DNA from 3 places in the Shewanella aegiceratis genome. Region 1 is predicted to be linked to each of the others. Evidence: predicted binding sites of a transcription regulator. Region 1 holds the regulator's gene; each other region holds the start of a gene.
The links. Region 1 encodes FliA, which starts transcription of late flagellar genes. Its sites were predicted from a motif close to CTAAAGNTNNNNNNNNNNNNGCCGATA; they were not measured.
Positions count from the first base shown of each region.

Region 1 (5,871 bases):
AGATGCAGTTGTTGTCGTTGGCTTTGGCGGCACACTTCTTGGCAGTATGGGGCGGAACACGCGGCGGCGACCCAGCGCCTTGATGCGCTGCTGCAACAGAGCGATCGCCTCATCCTTGTTGGTGGCAATATCTTCAAATCGTTTAGGAAGAAAATCTAACGCACCCGCTTCCAAGGCGTCCAAGGTTGCCTTGGCGCCGTCGTGGGTAAGGGATGAGAACATCAAGATGGGGGTCGGACACTTCGCCATGATCTCACGCACTGCGCTGATGCCGTCCATCACTGGCATCTCAATATCCATGGTGATCACTTGTGGCTTTAATTGCTCAGCGAGCTTAACCGCCTCGGCACCATTAGACGCCGTGCCTATGACCTCTAACTCCGCATCCTTGGTGACAATCTCACTGACTCGGCGACGAAAAAAGCTTGAATCATCGACAACTAATACTTTTATGGCCATTCAAATTCCTATCTACAACAGGATCCTTGCCTAAACAAAGCGTGACGCCTCTGGGCATCACGCTGATCCTTTAGCTCACTGTGCCGCTAACTGTTATTTCTTGTTCTTGGCGTAATGTTTCAATAAGCCGGGTACATCTAATATCAATGCGATGCCACCGTCAGAGGTAATAGTCGCGCCAGCCATGCCAGGGGTACCGTGTAGTAGAGTCCCCAGAGGCTTGATCACTACCTCTTCCTGACCGATCAAGGAGTCAACCACGAAGCCTATCTGCATGGTACCCAGCTGCACTATCACCACGTGGCCGTGCTGCTTGTCGCCATGCTTAAAGCTCACCGCCTTACGACTCAGCCAATGCTCGAGATAGAAGAGCGGCACCGCCTTTTCCCGCACAATCACAGTTAGCTGGCCATCAACGATATTGGTCTTGGTCAGATCCAGATGGAAGATCTCGCTAACGCTCGACAGCGGCAAGGCAAATACCTGCTGAGCCACTTCCACCATCAGAGTCGGCATAATCGCCAGGGTGAGCGGCACCTTGATCTCCAGGCAAGTCCCCTTACCTTTCAAGGAATCAATATGCACGGTACCGTTTAACTGAGTGATACGCGTCTTCACCACATCCATGCCGACGCCGCGGCCGGAAATATCGGAGATCTCCACCTTGGTAGAGAAGCCCGGGGCGAAGATAAGGTTATAGGCCTCTTCATCAGACATGCGCGCCGCTGCATCCTCATCGAGCACGCCGCGCTTGATGGCGATCTGTTTTAGCTTCTCGGGGTCCATCCCCGCGCCATCATCTTCAATCTTGAGCAGGATATGATCCCCTTCCTGACTGGCAGAAAGGGTAATAGTCCCGGTACGCGACTTGCCATTGGCTTCACGCTCGTCAGGCATCTCGATACCATGGTCAACCGAGTTACGCACCAAGTGAACCAAAGGATCCGCAAGAGCTTCCACCAGGTTTTTATCCAGATCCGTATCTTCACCTATCATGCGAAGATCGATCTCTTTATTCAGGCTGCGCGCCAGATCCCGCACCACGCGAGGGAAGCGACCGAAGACCTTCTTGATCGGTTGCATGCGCGTCTTCATCACCGCGCCCTGGAGATCGGCGGTCACCAGATCCAGGTTCGCCAGCGCCTTAGACATATCCTCATCATCGCGGGAGATCCCTAGGCTAAGCAAGCGGTTACGCACCAATACCAGCTCACCGACCATGTTCATGATCTGATCCAAGCGCGCGGTATCGACGCGCACTGTGGTTTCCGCCTGAGGCATATTAGTTGCCGGCGCCTTGGCCGCGGCTTTCTCTTTCACCACAGGCTTAGGAGCTGGCGCCTCAACGGGCTGTGCCTTCACGCTCTGAGCCTTAACATTACTTGGCGCAGGGGCGGCGACTTTATCCGGCGCAGGCGCTGCTGGTGCCTTAGCGGCTGGAGCTACTGGTTTACTTGTCTCACTGCCAGGGCCTGCACCGGCGCCATGCAGCTCATCGAGCAGCTTTTCAAATTCATCGTCGGTGATCTCATCGGCATCCACCGGCGGCGAGGTTGGCTCTGGCACCTTGGCAATAGGAGCCGAAGGGGCCTGGAACTTACCCGAGCCATGCAGTTCATCGAGCAGCGACTCGAACTCATCGTCTGTGATGTCATCGCTGTCGCTCGCCTGAATCGGCGCCGCACCTGCTGGCGCCGTACTTGATGGCCCCTTACCGCTGCCATGAAGGGCATCGAGCAGGGCTTCGAATTCAGATTCATCGATCTCATCTATATCACCTTCTCCGGCGATAGAGGTCAGGGGCGTATCGCTTACCGGCTCGTCGAACAGTTCGACACCGTCATCGAGCGGCATATCAAATAGCTCTAAACCGTCGTCTGCTGGTGTTTCGATAGCTGCTTCAACCGGCGTATCTGCAACGGCTTCAACTGATGCTCCGCCCTGCTCAGATGGCAATAAGCCACCAGAGCTCAATAATTTAAGGTTAGCTAACAGGCCTTCATCGGCAGGGCTTTGCTCGACACCCGCCTGGGTCTCGGCAAACATAGAGTTGATGGTGTCGACGGCCTGCAGGATGATATCCATCAGCTCGGCAGAAACGCTACGCTTACCCGTGCGTAACAGGTCGAAGGTGTTTTCCGCTTCGTGACAAACATCCACCATGGGCGTCAAACTCAGGAAGCCGGCGCCGCCTTTAACGGTATGGAATCCACGGAAGATGGCATTGAGTAGTTCGGTGTCGTCGGGGTTATTCTCTAACGCCACCAGCTGTTCAGAGAGAAGCTCAAGGATCTCGCCCGCTTCAATCAAAAAGTCCTGCAGTATCTCTTCATCAACATCAAAGGACATTCATATGACTCCTACTTAGAAACCTAGACTCGACAGCAAGTCATCGACTTCATCTTGCCCTGTCACGACATCATCACGCTGATCAGCGTTCATAATAGGACCTTCAGCTTCGACACACTTCTCTGATGCACGGGGTTTATCCGTGATGGGCTGCTCGCCAAATACGGTCAACATAGAGACCAGATTACTCTCAACCTCTCGCACCAGCTCGATCACCCGGCGGATCATCTGTCCGGTCAGATCTTGGAAGTCCTGGGCCAGTAGTATGTTGTTGAGTAACTCTTTCAAACGATTGGAATCGGATTCGCTGCGCTCGATGAACTGCTGAACGTCATGGCAGAGCGCCTTGAATTCGTGCAGCTGAATATCGCGACGCATTAGGCGATCCCAGGAAGGCTTAACGGCCTGTACGTTCATGGTAAGGGCATCTGCAAGAGGCAGAGACTCTTCGACAGCGTCCATGGTTTTATTAGCGGCCTGTTCCGTCATGTCGATGACATAATTGAGGCGCTCTTTGGCATCGGGAATTTCGCTATTGGCCAGCTCCACGAGGCGACCGTCCACCTGAAAGTCCACTATGGCACTGTGAAGCTGACGGGTTAGGCGACCCACCTCGTCAAACAGCTCTTTCTGAATCGGGCTGGCGATATCGCGAACTAGCTCATCGGCCATCTCTTGTTGACCCGCCTCTAGCAGATCAACGAGTTGCTTGGCCTGTGCTAGATTGATCAGCCCTGAAGTTTCTGCCTGCATAGCTCAACCTTGATTAACCGAGTCGTTCGAAAATTTTGTCTAACTTCTCTTTCAATGTCGCCGCAGTAAAAGGTTTCACCACATAGCCATTCACACCGGCCTGCGCCGCTGCAATGATCTGTTCCCTTTTCGCTTCCGCAGTCACCATCAACACAGGAATGTGCTTCAGGTTGTCATCAGCACGGATAGCCTTTAACAGGTCGATCCCCTGCATGCCAGGCATATTCCAATCGGTCACGACAAAGTCAAAATCGCCTTTTTGCAACATAGGCAAGGCTGTCGAACCGTCATCTGCTTCCTGAGTGTTATTAAAACCCAAGTCTCTCAACAAGTTCTTGATGATGCGTCTCATTGTTGAGAAGTCGTCAACAACGAGAATCTTCATATTCTTGTCCAAGGTTTCCTCCGCGGAGCTGTTTTTATATTGCTCATGTAATCGTTATATTTTGGTCCAATGCTTGAGTTTAGCTTTGAGTCTGAGCATCGCCTGGCTGTGTATCTGGCTAACTCGGGATTCGCTGACATCAAGTACGGCACCGATCTCTTTTAAATTTAATGCTTCGTCATAATATAACGACAAAACTAATCCATCTCTTTCTGGCAGTAATTTAATCGCCTCGACGAGGGCCTCGTGGAACTGTGTCTCTGCCAGTGACTCAAATGCGTCGTCCTGATGATCGTCTTCCTGTCTTACTACATCGACCGATACACCAAGATCTTCAATTCCAACTACTTTCCCGACAGAAACATCATTAAGAATATGATGGTACTCATCGAGCGTCATATCAAGTCGATCCGCAATTTCATTGTCTTTTGCGTCACGTCCAAGTTCTTGTTCTAGCTCGTCAATCACCTGGGCTATGCGTCGCTGATTACGGTGAACCGACCTGGGCACCCAGTCTCCTCGCCTAATTTCGTCGAGCATAGAGCCGCGAATTCGTATACCGGCGAAGGTTTCAAACTTGGCGCCCTTGCTGCCATCGAACTTGGCCGAGGCTTCAAGCAGGCCCATCATACCTGCTTGTAACAGATCATCCAATTGCACCGATGCGGGTAGACGAGCGAGTAAATGGTGAGCAATCCTTTTTACCAACGGTGCATACTGTTCGACAATAGAAGCTTTGTTATCTAAACAAGTATACGCAGCGGCTTTACTCACTCGTACGATCCTCTTGATATTCGGGACGTTGAACCAATCGCTCTACAAAGAACTCCAGGTGTCCGCCCGGTTGTTGTGGCACTGGCCAGCTTATAATCTTATTCGCTAGGCCGTGATAAGCAATTGACGCCGGCGACTTAGGAAATGCCTCGACGATCAACTTTTGTTTACGAACTGATTTGCGAAGGTTTTCATCGAAGGGGATAGTCGCAACCAGCTCCAGGGCCACGTCGAGAAAACGGTCGGTTACCTTGCTAAGTTTAGCAAACAACTCCATCCCTTCTCGCAAACTTCTGACCATATTTGCCACAATCTTAAACCTGAATACACCGTGCTCACGGCTAAGAATCTTAATCAAAGCATAGGCATCGGTAATAGAGGTCGGCTCGTCGCACACCACAACCAACACATCTTGAGAAGCGCGAGAGAAGCTGAGCACCATGTCTGAGATACCTGCCGCGGTATCGACCACCAGAATATCAAACTGGGTCTTCATCTCGCTAAAGGCACGGATCAGGCCCGCATGCTGGGCCGGTGTCAGCTCGACCATTGCCTGGGTGCCAGAGGTAGCTGGAATAATGCCAATCCCCTTAGGACCGCGTACGATAATATCGTCAAGGTCGGCATCGCCAGATAATACGTGGGAGAGATTGCGCTCGGCTCTCAGGCCCAACATGACATCGACGTTGGCCAGGCCCAAGTCGGCATCGAGCACAAGCACACGCTTGCCCTTCTCGGCCAGGGAGACGGCGGTATTGATCGATACGCTGGTTTTACCTACGCCACCCTTACCACCGGTTACGGCAATTACTTTTACTTTTTCGTTATATGGTTGATTCATCATACGTAAACCGCTTGCTTGATCCCGACTCATTATATTACTCAAATGCGTAGGCCTGTTCATATGACCTTTCGTTATTCTGTATTGGTTGCACTTTCTTTTCGAGTACCGACAGGGCCTTGTTGGCTAAGGCTAAGGTGTCGGCTACTTGCATATCTTCTGGCACTCTTTGTCCATCGGTGACATAACTCAAAGGTAATCCACTTTGAATCAACACACTCAACGCCGGTGCCAAGGCCACTGATTCATCTAATTTGGTCAAAATCGCGCCGGATAATGGAATCCGGGTAAACTGCGCGACGGCATCTTC
Region 1 covers NZ_CP080416.1:1,541,734-1,547,604, reverse strand. The annotation lists gene K0H80_RS06900 (protein-glutamate methylesterase/protein-glutamine glutaminase) at 1-459, opposite strand, end outside; gene K0H80_RS06895 (chemotaxis protein CheA) at 553-2,808, opposite strand; gene K0H80_RS06890 (protein phosphatase CheZ) at 2,824-3,561, opposite strand; gene cheY (chemotaxis response regulator CheY) at 3,575-3,958, opposite strand; gene K0H80_RS06880 (RNA polymerase sigma factor FliA) at 4,001-4,720, opposite strand; gene K0H80_RS06875 (MinD/ParA family protein) at 4,713-5,594, opposite strand; gene flhF (flagellar biosynthesis GTPase FlhF) at 5,599-5,871, opposite strand, start outside.

Region 2 (5,871 bases), 790 kb from region 1:
GCAGGGAGAAGCAGCATGAGTTCAACCTGGCCAACGGCATCACACCGAAGGGTGTGTCGAAGAAGATAGCCGATGTGATGGATCTGGGGGATTACAACGAGCATACCGCCAAGGTGTTGCCGAAATACCAGAAGGTGGCCGAGTCCAGAACTACCTATGCCAAGCAAGACGCGTCCAGCCTCAGCCATCAGATAGATGAGCTGGAGAAGCGAATGCACCAGCATGCCAGAGACCTGGAGTTCGAGCAGGCGGCAGCGCTGCGTGATGAGGTGCTGGCCCTGCGCGAGGCGCTGATTAAGGCTTAGCACTAGCGCATAAGCGATGCAACAAAGAAAAGGCTCACCTAGGTGAGCCTTTTTATCTTTTCTGGGCCAATGTTATAAGCAATGCCGTTAACTCGGTTATTAGCGTTAGGTTATTAGCGCTTTGTCATTAGTGCCTAGTCATTAGCGCGCCAGTCGCTTGATGAGACGATAGAGCAAAAAGACCAGCACGCCGCTGATCACCCCAACCAAATGCGCCTCTGTGGCGACCCTGGCATCGATCAGCTTAGTGATCTGATCCGTGGCACCGTAATACTGCTCATAAGCCACCTTGAAGCAGACGCCGGCAAATAGCAGGTAGCCGGAGCGGATCTTCATCTGAATATCTTTTAGGGCGCCGTAGGCAAACAAACCATGCAGCATGCCGCTAAGGCCCACATAACCGCCTAAGGTGGGAAAAAACCAGTAGAGCCCCAGTCCCTGAAGCAGGCAGAGCAGGGCAAGCAGTAGGGTGAAATTACCGGCGCGGTAGTGGTTCTCGTGCAGAAAACTGATCACCCACAGACCCGCCAGGTTCATCAGCAGGTGCCAATGATTGGTGTGCAGCAGATTGCCGCTAACCAGGCGCCACCACTCTCCGTGGGCAATGGCACTGCGGCGAAAGGCGAGCGTGCCGTCCAGGTGGAGAAAGTAGAGCAGGGCGCAGAGTATGCTGATCCCCAGCACCACGCCATAGGGCGTTGCGCGTGACGTCAGCCGACCTAACATTTTGCGTCCAGTTCGGCCATGACGCCTGCTTTGTCATCCAGATAGTCATTCAGTCCCTTGGCTCTCAGCAGGCAGGCGGGGCAGGTGCCGCAGCCACTGCCGACGATACCGTTGTAGCAGGTGAGGGTCTGGTCTCTAACCAGCTCCAGGCTGTGGTACTTGTCTGCCAATGCCCAGGTCTGGGCCTTGTTAAGCCACATTAAGGGAGTGACAAGCTTAAGTTCACGATCCATTCCCTGTTCGAGCGCCGATTGCATTGCCTTGATAAACGAGTCGCGACAATCTGGATAGCCGGAGAAGTCGGTTTCACACACGCCGGTGATCACACTCTCGGCGCCCAGCTGATAGGCGTAGATCCCGGCCAAGGTGAGAAACAGTATGTTGCGGCCGGGCACGAAGGTGTTGGGCAGGCCGTTTTCCATCAATTCATTCGACACAGGGATGGCATCACGGGTCAGGGCTGAGATAGCCAGCTCGTTCAGCACGGTTACATCTAATATCTTGTGGCTGGCGACTTTGAGGTCCTTGGCCAGCTTGGCGGCGGTGGCGATCTCTTCGCTGTGGCGCTGGCCATAATCGAAGGTAACCGCATGCACTTCATCATATTGATTCAGGGCTTGAATTAAACAGGTGGTGGAGTCTTGTCCGCCACTAAACACAACAACAGCTTTAGACATCTGCTCTGTCCGGATAGAAAATTTGTCGATAGTTTAACTGACCATGAAGGCCTTGCAAATTTTCTTGTGGCGATCCGCCTAAGCCATGGACAAATTGGTGAAACCTTGGGGAATTAATGGGGTTATACTTGCTTGTAGGGGCAAAATCTTCTATAAAAGCCGCCCGCAAGTGACGAGGTTTAAGATGAAGTATCCGGTTAATGAAGTTTTTGAAACCATCCAAGGTGAAGGGGTATACACGGGCGTGCCGGCGATCTTCGTCCGTCTGCAGGGCTGCCCTGTGGGGTGTTCCTGGTGCGATACCAAACATACCTGGGAAACCTTAGCCGAGAACCGCGTCTCCTCTGAGCAAGTGATCCAGGTGGATGGCGCCATCGGCCGCTGGGCCGAGCTGGATGCCCGTGAGCTGTTGATGCACTTCAAGGTGCAGGGCTTTAGCGCCAAACATGTGGTGATCACCGGCGGCGAGCCTTGTATCTATGATCTTATCGCCTTGACTCAGGCCTTTGCCGATGCCGGCATGCAGTGTCAAATTGAGACAAGCGGGACCTTCGATGTGTTAGTGGACCCTCGTGCCTGGGTGACGGTGTCGCCTAAGATCAACATGAAGGGCGGATATAAGGTGTTAGAGCAGGCGCTGGAACGCGCCGATGAGATCAAACACCCGGTCGCCAAGGCCTCCCACATCGAGGAACTCGACGAGCTGCTCAAAGGCATAGACACCCTTGGCAAGACCATCTGCCTTCAGCCGATTAGCCAGAAGCCCCGCGCCACCGAGTTGGCGATGAAGGTCTGCATCGAGCGCAACTGGCGCCTCTCTATTCAGACCCATAAATATCTGAATATCGATTGAGCATCAGGGATACTTATATTTACATAAAAAAACGGCGCCAACCGGGAGTAAACAGTTAAAGGCGCCGTTTTTGTTGATGACTCATTAAGCTTGCTTATCTTCTCTTCTCTAAAGTCCTTGCTCGAGAGCCGAAAAGATAGAACTGGCTATTCCAAATGCCCCGACTCGTTAAAGGCCGCTAGCTTGGTCTGATATTCCGTGATATCGCCAATATGCTCATCTACCCATTGCTTGTCGTAGTAGGTATCGAGATAACGATCTCCCGAGTCGCATAGCAGGGTCACGATGGAGCCGGTTTGGCCGTTGGCAAGCATCTCGCTGGCAAGTTGCAGCGCGCCATAGAGGTTGGTGCCGGTCGAGGGGCCTGCCTTGCGGCCGATCAGCGTCTCTAACCAATAGATGGTGGCGATCGATGCGCTATCATCAATCTTGACCATATGGTCGACAACCCCGGGGATAAAAGAGGGCTCTGCCCGCGGCCGGCCTATGCCTTCGATACGGCTGGCGCCGGCGCAGCTGATACTGGCATCGCCACTATGGTAATAGTCGTAGAATACCGAATTTTCTGGGTCCACCACACAAAGCTTGGTCTTGGCACACTGGTAACGAATATAGCGGCCTATGGTGGCCGAGGTACCACCGGTGCCAGGGCTCATCACGATCCAGCTGGGGACTGGATGCGGCTCTCTTTGCATCTGCTCGAAGATGGAGTTGGCGATATTGTTGTTACCGCGCCAGTCGGTGGCTCGCTCTGCATAGGTAAACTGATCCATATAGTGGCCCGATAGCTCGTCGGCCAGGCGCTGTGACTCGGCGTAGATCTGACTCGAATGCTCGACGAAATGGCAGCGTCCACCATAAAACTCGATCTGTTGGATCTTCTTCTTGGCGGTAGAGGCGGGCATCACGGCGATGAAGGGCAGACCCAGTAGGCGTGCGAAGTAGGCCTCTGATACTGCAGTACTGCCGGATGAAGACTCTATGATGGGCGTATCTTGGGTGATCCAGCCGTTACACAGGGCGTAGAGAAACAGAGAGCGCGCCAGGCGATGCTTGAGGCTGCCTGTGGGATGGGTGCTTTCATCTTTTAGGTAGATATCGATGCCGGGCAGCATGGGCAGTTCCAGCTTGATCAGATGAGTGTCTGCACTGCGTTGATAATCAGCCTCGATCTTTGCGATGGCCTGGTTGACCCAAGATTGATCCATTGTGGCTCCTGAGGTTATTGAGCGGATAGACCTTATAGCTTAACGAAATAATTTATAACGAAAAGGAAAATCGAAAAGAAATGCGACCGAGCATTGAGGGTAGAAGCAGTGATGGAAAAAGGAGCGACTGGAAAATTGCTTAAGCCCTAGGCTGCAGTGGGTAGCAAACGGGACGAAATTAGTCTTGCTTAAAAACAGATGCGCTTTAAAACAATAGGTAAACCAAACAGGGAAGCTAAGTCTTAAGATAAAGCTGAGGTTTAGGGTAAAGCTGAGAGATGAGATAACGCGGGAGAAAAAATGGTGGAGGGAGAAGGATTCGAACCTTCGAAGGCTGAGCCGTCAGATTTACAGTCTGATCCCTTTGGCCACTCGGGAACCCCTCCATATTTTTTGGTACAGCAGCACAAGGTATTAATGAGATAAAGATGGTGGAGGGAGAAGGATTCGAACCTTCGAAGGCTGAGCCGTCAGATTTACAGTCTGATCCCTTTGGCCACTCGGGAACCCCTCCACGAGTATCTCTTTATTACATTGTAGGCAAATGGTGGAGGGAGAAGGATTCGAACCTTCGAAGGCTGAGCCGTCAGATTTACAGTCTGATCCCTTTGGCCACTCGGGAACCCCTCCTCAATTGCGGCGGCCATAGTAGTCAGAATCCTTGGCGCTGTAAAGTCCCAATTTAAAATAATTGCTAAAGTTATGGCGTAAGTGGTCGATTAAATAGCAACGAGCTGTTTTATTGATGTTTTTTTATGCGAACTAGTCAGTTGATCATCAACGAGAATCAATTAGGGACCCGACTCAACCAGGCGATAGTCGATCATCGCCGGGGAGAATTTGGTCTGCTGCTGGCCATGTTGTCAAACGATGCCAGAGATATGGCGCAGTTTCATCTGGATCAGGCGCCAAGCGATGTTGAGACAAAACTCAAGCGTCAATTTGAGTTACCCGAGCCACAGGCGCTGACCAGCGCACTTCATCTGGGTGAAGACAGAGACAACAGCGAGCAGTTTCACCAGGCAGGGCTAAGCGGTTTTCATCTGCAGCAATATCTGAGTCCCGAACCCTTAGTCCACAGAGGACGGGATCCGCTGGCGATGCAAGAGGTGCTGGCTAACTGCGATCCCGTTACCCTGGCGCGTTTTCACAATGAACTCGATGCCGACGCACCTAGTTTGGAATTACCGCATTTTACCGAGCAGATCGTCAGGCAACGTGCGTTAGGAGACATTTTGGCTTAGTTTTAAGTGCGGTAGCTCGGCTTTTGCTATATATAGCTATGAGCATTTTCAGTTAAAAGGTTAAGGGTCAAAATGAAAAAGATTCAAGAGGGTCAATCAGAGTTGGTAAACGATACCTGTAACGATTGTGGCAGCTATGCCGATATCGGCGCCGTGATCGATGAGTTTGATACCGTACTGACTCTGGTACGTGATGGAGAGAACGCCCAAAGTGAGTTGCAAGCCATGGCACAGGCGGCTAAGCAGCGTTTCGAGGGTGTTGAGAGTGAGATCAAGGCAGTAGAAGGTGGCCAGGAGCTGCGCCTCACCTTTGGCTACAGCGCCGAGAAGATGATTTTCCAACTCGAACACGGTCTCTAGCAGCGCCATCGAGATTAGCTTGCTAATTAGCGAGTTATTCGTGTAATGTGCACAAATTGAACATTTAATAATAACAATAACATCTATGTTGTTACCGCCTTTGGCGGTTTTTACCTCGGTAACCTTTTATCGGCAGAAGGTTATCGGCAGTAGGATTTTATGACCAAGCGCCAATTTCAACATCTGCTTGAAACCATAGTCAATTCGACGCAAAAACAAGAAGGCCTGTTTAAAGAGACGGCCGAGCTTGCCTGCGACCTGCTCAGTCAGTCCCTCGAGGTGGACAACATAGGTGTTTGTCTGTTTTCCGGCAGCCAGGCTTGTGAGCTCATCGCTCATACAAGTTTGCAAGGCCCGGCTTCACGCCCCGCGCAATCGCTATGTCCCAGTTATTTCGATCAGCTCAAACGCAGTCGCACCATAGACGTGGTCGACGTCGAAAATGATGGCCGTGTCGCCGAATTAGTCGATTACCTCAATGAAAATCAGGTGGTCTCG
Region 2 covers NZ_CP080416.1:2,333,918-2,339,788, reverse strand. The annotation lists gene uvrB (excinuclease ABC subunit UvrB) at 1-305, shown strand, start outside; gene rrtA (rhombosortase) at 447-1,031, opposite strand; gene queC (7-cyano-7-deazaguanine synthase QueC) at 1,025-1,708, opposite strand; gene queE (7-carboxy-7-deazaguanine synthase QueE) at 1,893-2,561, shown strand; gene K0H80_RS10475 (PLP-dependent cysteine synthase family protein) at 2,708-3,769, opposite strand; tRNA gene K0H80_RS10470 (tRNA-Tyr) at 4,071-4,155, opposite strand; tRNA gene K0H80_RS10465 (tRNA-Tyr) at 4,199-4,283, opposite strand; tRNA gene K0H80_RS10460 (tRNA-Tyr) at 4,315-4,399, opposite strand; gene K0H80_RS10455 (VC2046/SO_2500 family protein) at 4,525-5,013, shown strand; gene K0H80_RS10450 (DUF406 family protein) at 5,086-5,373, shown strand; gene K0H80_RS10445 (sensor domain-containing phosphodiesterase) at 5,533-5,871, shown strand, end outside.
Region 2: a site for FliA is predicted at 4,464-4,490, ahead of K0H80_RS10455 (VC2046/SO_2500 family protein). Genes of this name have one in related genera too.

Region 3 (5,871 bases), 1.7 Mb from region 1:
ATGGTGCCGGGGACGACCATGCCCTTGAGATGCTCCTCGGTGCGCTTGGCCATCTCTTTGATGACAGGCATCCCTTTGAGCACCTTCTTGCTGTTTTCGCGAATAGTGGTGTAGAGACGGCCCGACATCAGTTGCGCCAAGTGGTTGTTCAGCGCACCGACGTTCTCGGAGATCGACATCTCGTTGTCATTGAGCACGACCAGCATGTCGTTGTGCAGATCGCCGGCGTGGTTCATGGCCTCAAATACCATGCCGCCCGTCATGGCGCCGTCGCCGATGACGGCCACGACCTTACGGCCCGCCTGTTCTTTCTCGGCGGCAACGGCCATGGCCAGCGCCGCGCTGATAGAGGTGCCTGAGTGCCCCACGCTGAAGGTGTCATATTCGCTCTCTTCCCGCCAAGGGAAGGGGTGAATGCCGCCTTTTTGGCGTATGGTAGGCATCTTGTCCCGGCGACCCGTGAGGATCTTATGGGGATAGGCCTGATGGCCCACGTCCCAGATCAGGCGATCGAATGGCGTGTTGTAGACATAGTGCAGGGCTACCGTCAGCTCGACCGTGCCCAGGCCAGAAGCGAAGTGGCCACTGGAGATGCCTACCGACTGTAGGAGATAACTTCTGAGTTCGTCAGCAAGTTTTGGTAGCACACCCTGGGGAAGTTGTCTTAATTCATCTGGGGTGTCGGCCTGTGCCAGCACAGGGTATTTCGTAATATCCAAACTCATAGCGAGATTCTTTGGCTCTTTATTATACTCTTCGCTCTATGATGAAACGGGCGAATTCGGCAATTAACTGGCTATTGTATGGTAATTTAGCCAGCGCTGATAGGGCGTCTTCGATCAAACTTTTCGCAGTCGCTTGGGCCCCGGATAAACCGAGTAGTTTCGGATAGGTACTCTTGTTCGATTCGCAGTCCGAGCCCTGGGGCTTACCCAGCTCTTCTGTGCTGGCGATGATGTCCAGCACGTCGTCTTGTACCTGGAAGGCGAGGCCGATGGCGTCGGCAAATGTTAACAGATGGCTCGCTTGCTCATCTGTGACCTTGGCAGCAATGATAGGTAATTCTACTGCACAGCGAATCAAGGCGCCGGTTTTTAATCTGTGTAACCGCTTTAAGGTCTCGAGATCTATCTGTCTGTCGGTGGCGTTAAGATCCATCGCCTGACCACCACACATGCCGCTGTAGCCAGACGCCTTGGCGAGGGCGCGCACCATGGCCAGTTGTTGACTGGCACTCAGCTCGCCGCCTTCCTGGCTGATGATCTCGAAGGCCAAAGTTTGCAGGGCATCGCCGGCCAGGATGGCGGTGGCCTCATTAAAGGCGATATGCACTGTCGGCTGGCCGCGGCGCAGGGCGTCGTCGTCCATGGCCGGGAGATCGTCGTGGATCAGCGAGTAGGCATGAATACATTCGATGGCGGCAGCGCAGGCATCTAGCCTTTCCAGTGGTACACCCAGCATCTCGCCCACGGCGTAGACCAGAAAGGGGCGGATACGTTTGCCGCCAATCAGAGCGCCGTGTTCCATGGCGGCCTTGAGTTGTGGCTCGGTATCGTCTTGTGCGTTGATAAAATGGCGCAGCTGGCCGTCGACGCGCTGCTGGTATCGCGTTATCGCTTCGTTTAGCAATTATTCGCCCTCTGGCAGATAGGGTTGCAAGCTGGGTTGATCTTGTTCCTGGGTCAAGATAGAGACTTTCTGTTGGGCCTGTTCGAGTTTGCCTTGGCTGTTTCTGACCAGATTGATGCCGCGCTCAAATTGTTTGAGGGCGTCATCCAGAGAGACATCGCCCTGCTCCAGGCTGGTGACGATGTTTTCTAATTCTGTGAGTGACTCTTCGAAGGTCAGGTTTTCAGGTTTTTTGGCCACGGTGATTTTCCCAAGAATTTAGCGACAGACAAAGTATCTCAGTCGACCCTAGGGGTCAAATTGCGCTGTCGTATATTTGTGCAATAGCACGCTTTAAGGAGGTTTTTTTATAAAAAATTGAATTTGTAGCTAAACTTGCGTGTAAGCTGTCCGATAATTGAATTAGAACAATACTCAATTTTGTCAGATATTATATCGTAAACTCCCGTATGCGGTTAGGCGAATTCCCGTCTAATTGACGACTTTTGTGTCGTCGTCCAGGTCCTGGGAGATGCCTTTCGTTGCAAGAGTGAGTAGAGTAGAGACCTGTCTCGAGATGATTATGGTGTTGACTGAGAGCTTGATCCCGAGATCAAGATATTAGCAACGGCCGATACTGTAAATGAGGAAGAGTTGTGGATTTAGCGACCCTGATAGGCCTGATAGGTGCATTTGGTTTTATTATCGGAGCTATGGTCAGCAGTGGCGGTATCGCCATCTTTGTTGACGTGCCCTCTGTGCTTATCGTGATGATAGGCTCTCTGTTTGTGGTGATGATGAAATTTAACCTCAAACAGTTCCTCGGTGCGGTTAAGATCGCCGCAAAAGCCTTTATGTTCAAGATAGATAAGCCGGACGAGTTGATCGAGCAGTCGGTCACCATGGCCGATGCCGCTCGTAAGGGGGGCTTTCTGGCTCTGGAAGAGGCGGAGATCAGCAACAGCTTCATGCAGAAGGCGGTCGACATGCTGGTGGACGGCCATGACGGCGAGGTGGTGCGCGAAGCCTTGGAGAAGGATATTGCCCTCACCGAAGAGCGGCATAAGACGGGGATCAGTATCTTTAAGGCGCTGGGTGATGTAGCACCTGCCATGGGGATGATAGGTACCCTTATCGGTCTGGTTGCTATGCTGTCTAACATGGATGACCCTAAGTCTATCGGCCCCGCCATGGCGGTGGCCTTGTTGACTACACTCTATGGCGCCGTGATTGCCAACATGATCGCCTTGCCGATCGCCGATAAGCTCTCGCTGCGCATGGGCGAAGAGATGCTCAACCGCAACCTGATCATGGATGCGGTACTCGCCATTCAAGACGGCCAAAACCCCAGGGTTATCGAGGGTTTCTTGAAGAACTATCTCTCGGAGAAACAGCGAAATATAGACACGACGGACGGGGAATAGCCAGATGGCTAAGAAGGTCAAATGCGATTGCCCTCCTGCCGGGGCGCCGATGTGGTTGGCAACCTTTGCCGACCTTATGTCGCTATTGATGTGTTTCTTCGTATTGCTGCTCGCCTTCTCCGAGATGGACGTGATGAAGTTCAAGCAGATCGCCGGGTCGATGAAGTATGCCTTCGGTGTGCAGAACAAGGTTGAAGTCAAAGATATTCCCAAGGGCACCTCGGTGATCGCACTGGAGTTTCGCCCCGGTAAGCCAGAACCTACCCCCATCGAGATCATCAATCAACAGACTAACGAGATGACCGAGCCCACCATAGAGGTGCAGGCAGGTGAAGACGACAGCGCCGGCGGCGTGCAGCAGCAGCGCGGTGAGCAGCGCGGCGGCGAGGCGTCATCCACCGCTCAGGAAGAGGCGGATGCCGAGGCCCAAGCCAAGCAGGAGAAACAAGACGCCGCGTCACAGGATCAGATCAACGATCAGGTGAAGAAGATGGCCCAGGAGCTCAATAAGGAGATCGTCGATGGGGCGATCGAGATTGAGTCCTTGGGGCAGCAGATCATCATACGTATCCGAGAGAAGGGGGCCTTCTCATCGGGCTCTGGTTTCTTACAGCCTAGGTTTAAGCCGGTGATCCGCCGTGTGGGCGAGCTGCTCAAGGATGTGCCGGGGATCATTACCGTATCCGGTCACACGGATGATATGAATATCAGCAACGAACTCTATAGCTCCAACTGGGATCTCTCCAGTAAACGCGCCGTGGCCGTGGCCCATGAGCTGGTGCGTGTGCCGGGCTTTGACCAGCAGCGGATGAAGGTGGTGGGCATGGCCAGCACGGCGCCGTTGGTGCCGAACGATTCGGCAGCCAACCGCGCCCGAAATCGCCGGGTCGAAATTGCCATCGAGCAGGGCAAGCCGAAGGAGTCAGACGAGATTCAAGTGGAGCAGTAGCCTGTCTATTTAGGTCTTAACTTAAGGCAAACAGTTTCAGATAAGGCGTCCACACCAGTGGACGCTTTTCATTTCTACCAGCCTATCCTCAGCCACTCTCTTCGGAGCGGATTATCCTAAGCTGAATAAATATTGCGCACATTAAGGGGATGTGGGCAGAAAATCCCTGCCGAGTCGCTGATTTATGGGCATTTGTGCACCGGGCTTGGTATAATGGCAAGATTGCTGTTTAAAATTATTCCCGCGGAACGCCCATGAAATTTATCGTAAAACTCTTTCCTGAAATCATGATGAAAAGCAAACCGGTAAGAATGCGTTTTACCAAGATGCTTGAAACCAATATCCGAAACGTGCTGCGCAAGGTCGATGAAGAGGCCAGAGTGCAGCGCCAGTGGGATAAGATCATGGTCAGGGTGCCAGAAGACAAGCCAGAGATGATTGAGCGTTATGCCGAACGTCTCGCCTGTATTCCGGGTATCGCCCATGTGCTGCAGGTGCGTGAGAGCACCTTCGAGTCGGTGGACGATATCTACCAGCAGACGCTGGCACTCTACAAAGAGGAATTGGCCGGTAAGACTTTCTGTGTGCGGGTAAAGCGCAGCGGTAAGCATGAGTTCAACTCTATCGAGGTAGAGCGCTACGTGGGCGGTGGACTCAACCAGTTTACCGAGGCGGCCGGTGTCAGACTGAAGAACCCTGACATGACGGTAAACCTTGAGATAGACAACGAACATCTTTATCTGGTGGAGAAACGCATCGACGGCTTGGGCGGTTTCCCTATGGCGACCCAGGAAGATGTGCTGTCGCTGATCTCGGGTGGTTTCGACTCAGGTGTCTCCAGCTTCCAGTTTATCAAGCGCGGCTCTCGTACCCATTACTGCTTCTTTAACCTAGGCGGCGACCAACACGAGATAGGTGTGAAGCAGGTGGCCTATCATCTGTGGCAGAAGTACGGCGAGTCTCATAAGGTGAAATTTATCTCTGTGCCGTTCGATCCTGTGGTGCAGGAGATCCTGGAGAAGATAGATAACGGCCAGATGGGCGTTATCCTCAAGCGCATGATGATGCGCGCCGCCAGCCGTATCGCCGAGAAGATGGGCATTCAGGCGCTGGTGACGGGTGAGGCCATGGGGCAGGTGTCCAGCCAGACCCTGACCAACCTGAATGTGATCGACCGCAGCACCGACATGCTGATTCTGCGTCCGCTGATCGTGATGGATAAGCAAGATATTATCAACATGAGCCGCGAGATCGGCACCGAAGACTTTGCCAAGTCGATCCCTGAATATTGCGGCGTGATCTCACAGAAGCCGACGGTGAAGGCGGTTATGGGTAAGATCCTCGCCGAGGAGGAGAAGTTCTCCGAAGACTTGATCGACCGTGTGGTGGAAGCCGCCGAGGTGATCGATATTCGCGACATCGCCGTCAGCATGGATACCAAGATCACCGAGACTGAGACTGTCGATGCGGTATCCGGTGGTGAGGTTGTGGTTGATATCCGCTCGCCAGAAGAGGAGGAGCAGAGCCCGCTTGACCTTAATGGTATCGAGGTGAAGTGTATTCCTTTCTTCAAGTTGGCGACTCAGTTTGCCGATCTCGATAAAGAGAAGACCTATCTGCTCTACTGCGACAGAGGCGTCATGAGCAAGCTACAGGCGCTCTACCTGCAGGAGCAGGGTTATCACAACGTGAAGGTCTATCGCCCCGCATAATGGCTTTAAGTGGCTCTCTTTAGAGGGCCAAGTATTAGAAAGCTAAGTATTTAGAAAGCTAAGTATTAGAGAGCTAAGTATTAGAAAGCTAAGTATTAGAAAGCCAAGCATTCGAGATTAAGGCTGCCTTCGGGCGGCCTTTTTTATGGGTTGTTTCTATGGAGAACTTTCACGCTTC
Region 3 covers NZ_CP080416.1:3,226,209-3,232,079, reverse strand. The annotation lists gene dxs (1-deoxy-D-xylulose-5-phosphate synthase) at 1-725, opposite strand, end outside; gene ispA ((2E,6E)-farnesyl diphosphate synthase) at 748-1,629, opposite strand; gene xseB (exodeoxyribonuclease VII small subunit) at 1,630-1,869, opposite strand; gene pomA (flagellar motor protein PomA) at 2,265-3,032, shown strand; gene K0H80_RS14120 (flagellar motor protein MotB) at 3,037-3,981, shown strand; gene thiI (tRNA uracil 4-sulfurtransferase ThiI) at 4,236-5,693, shown strand.
Region 3: a site for FliA is predicted at 1,999-2,025, ahead of pomA (flagellar motor protein PomA). Genes of this name have one in related genera too.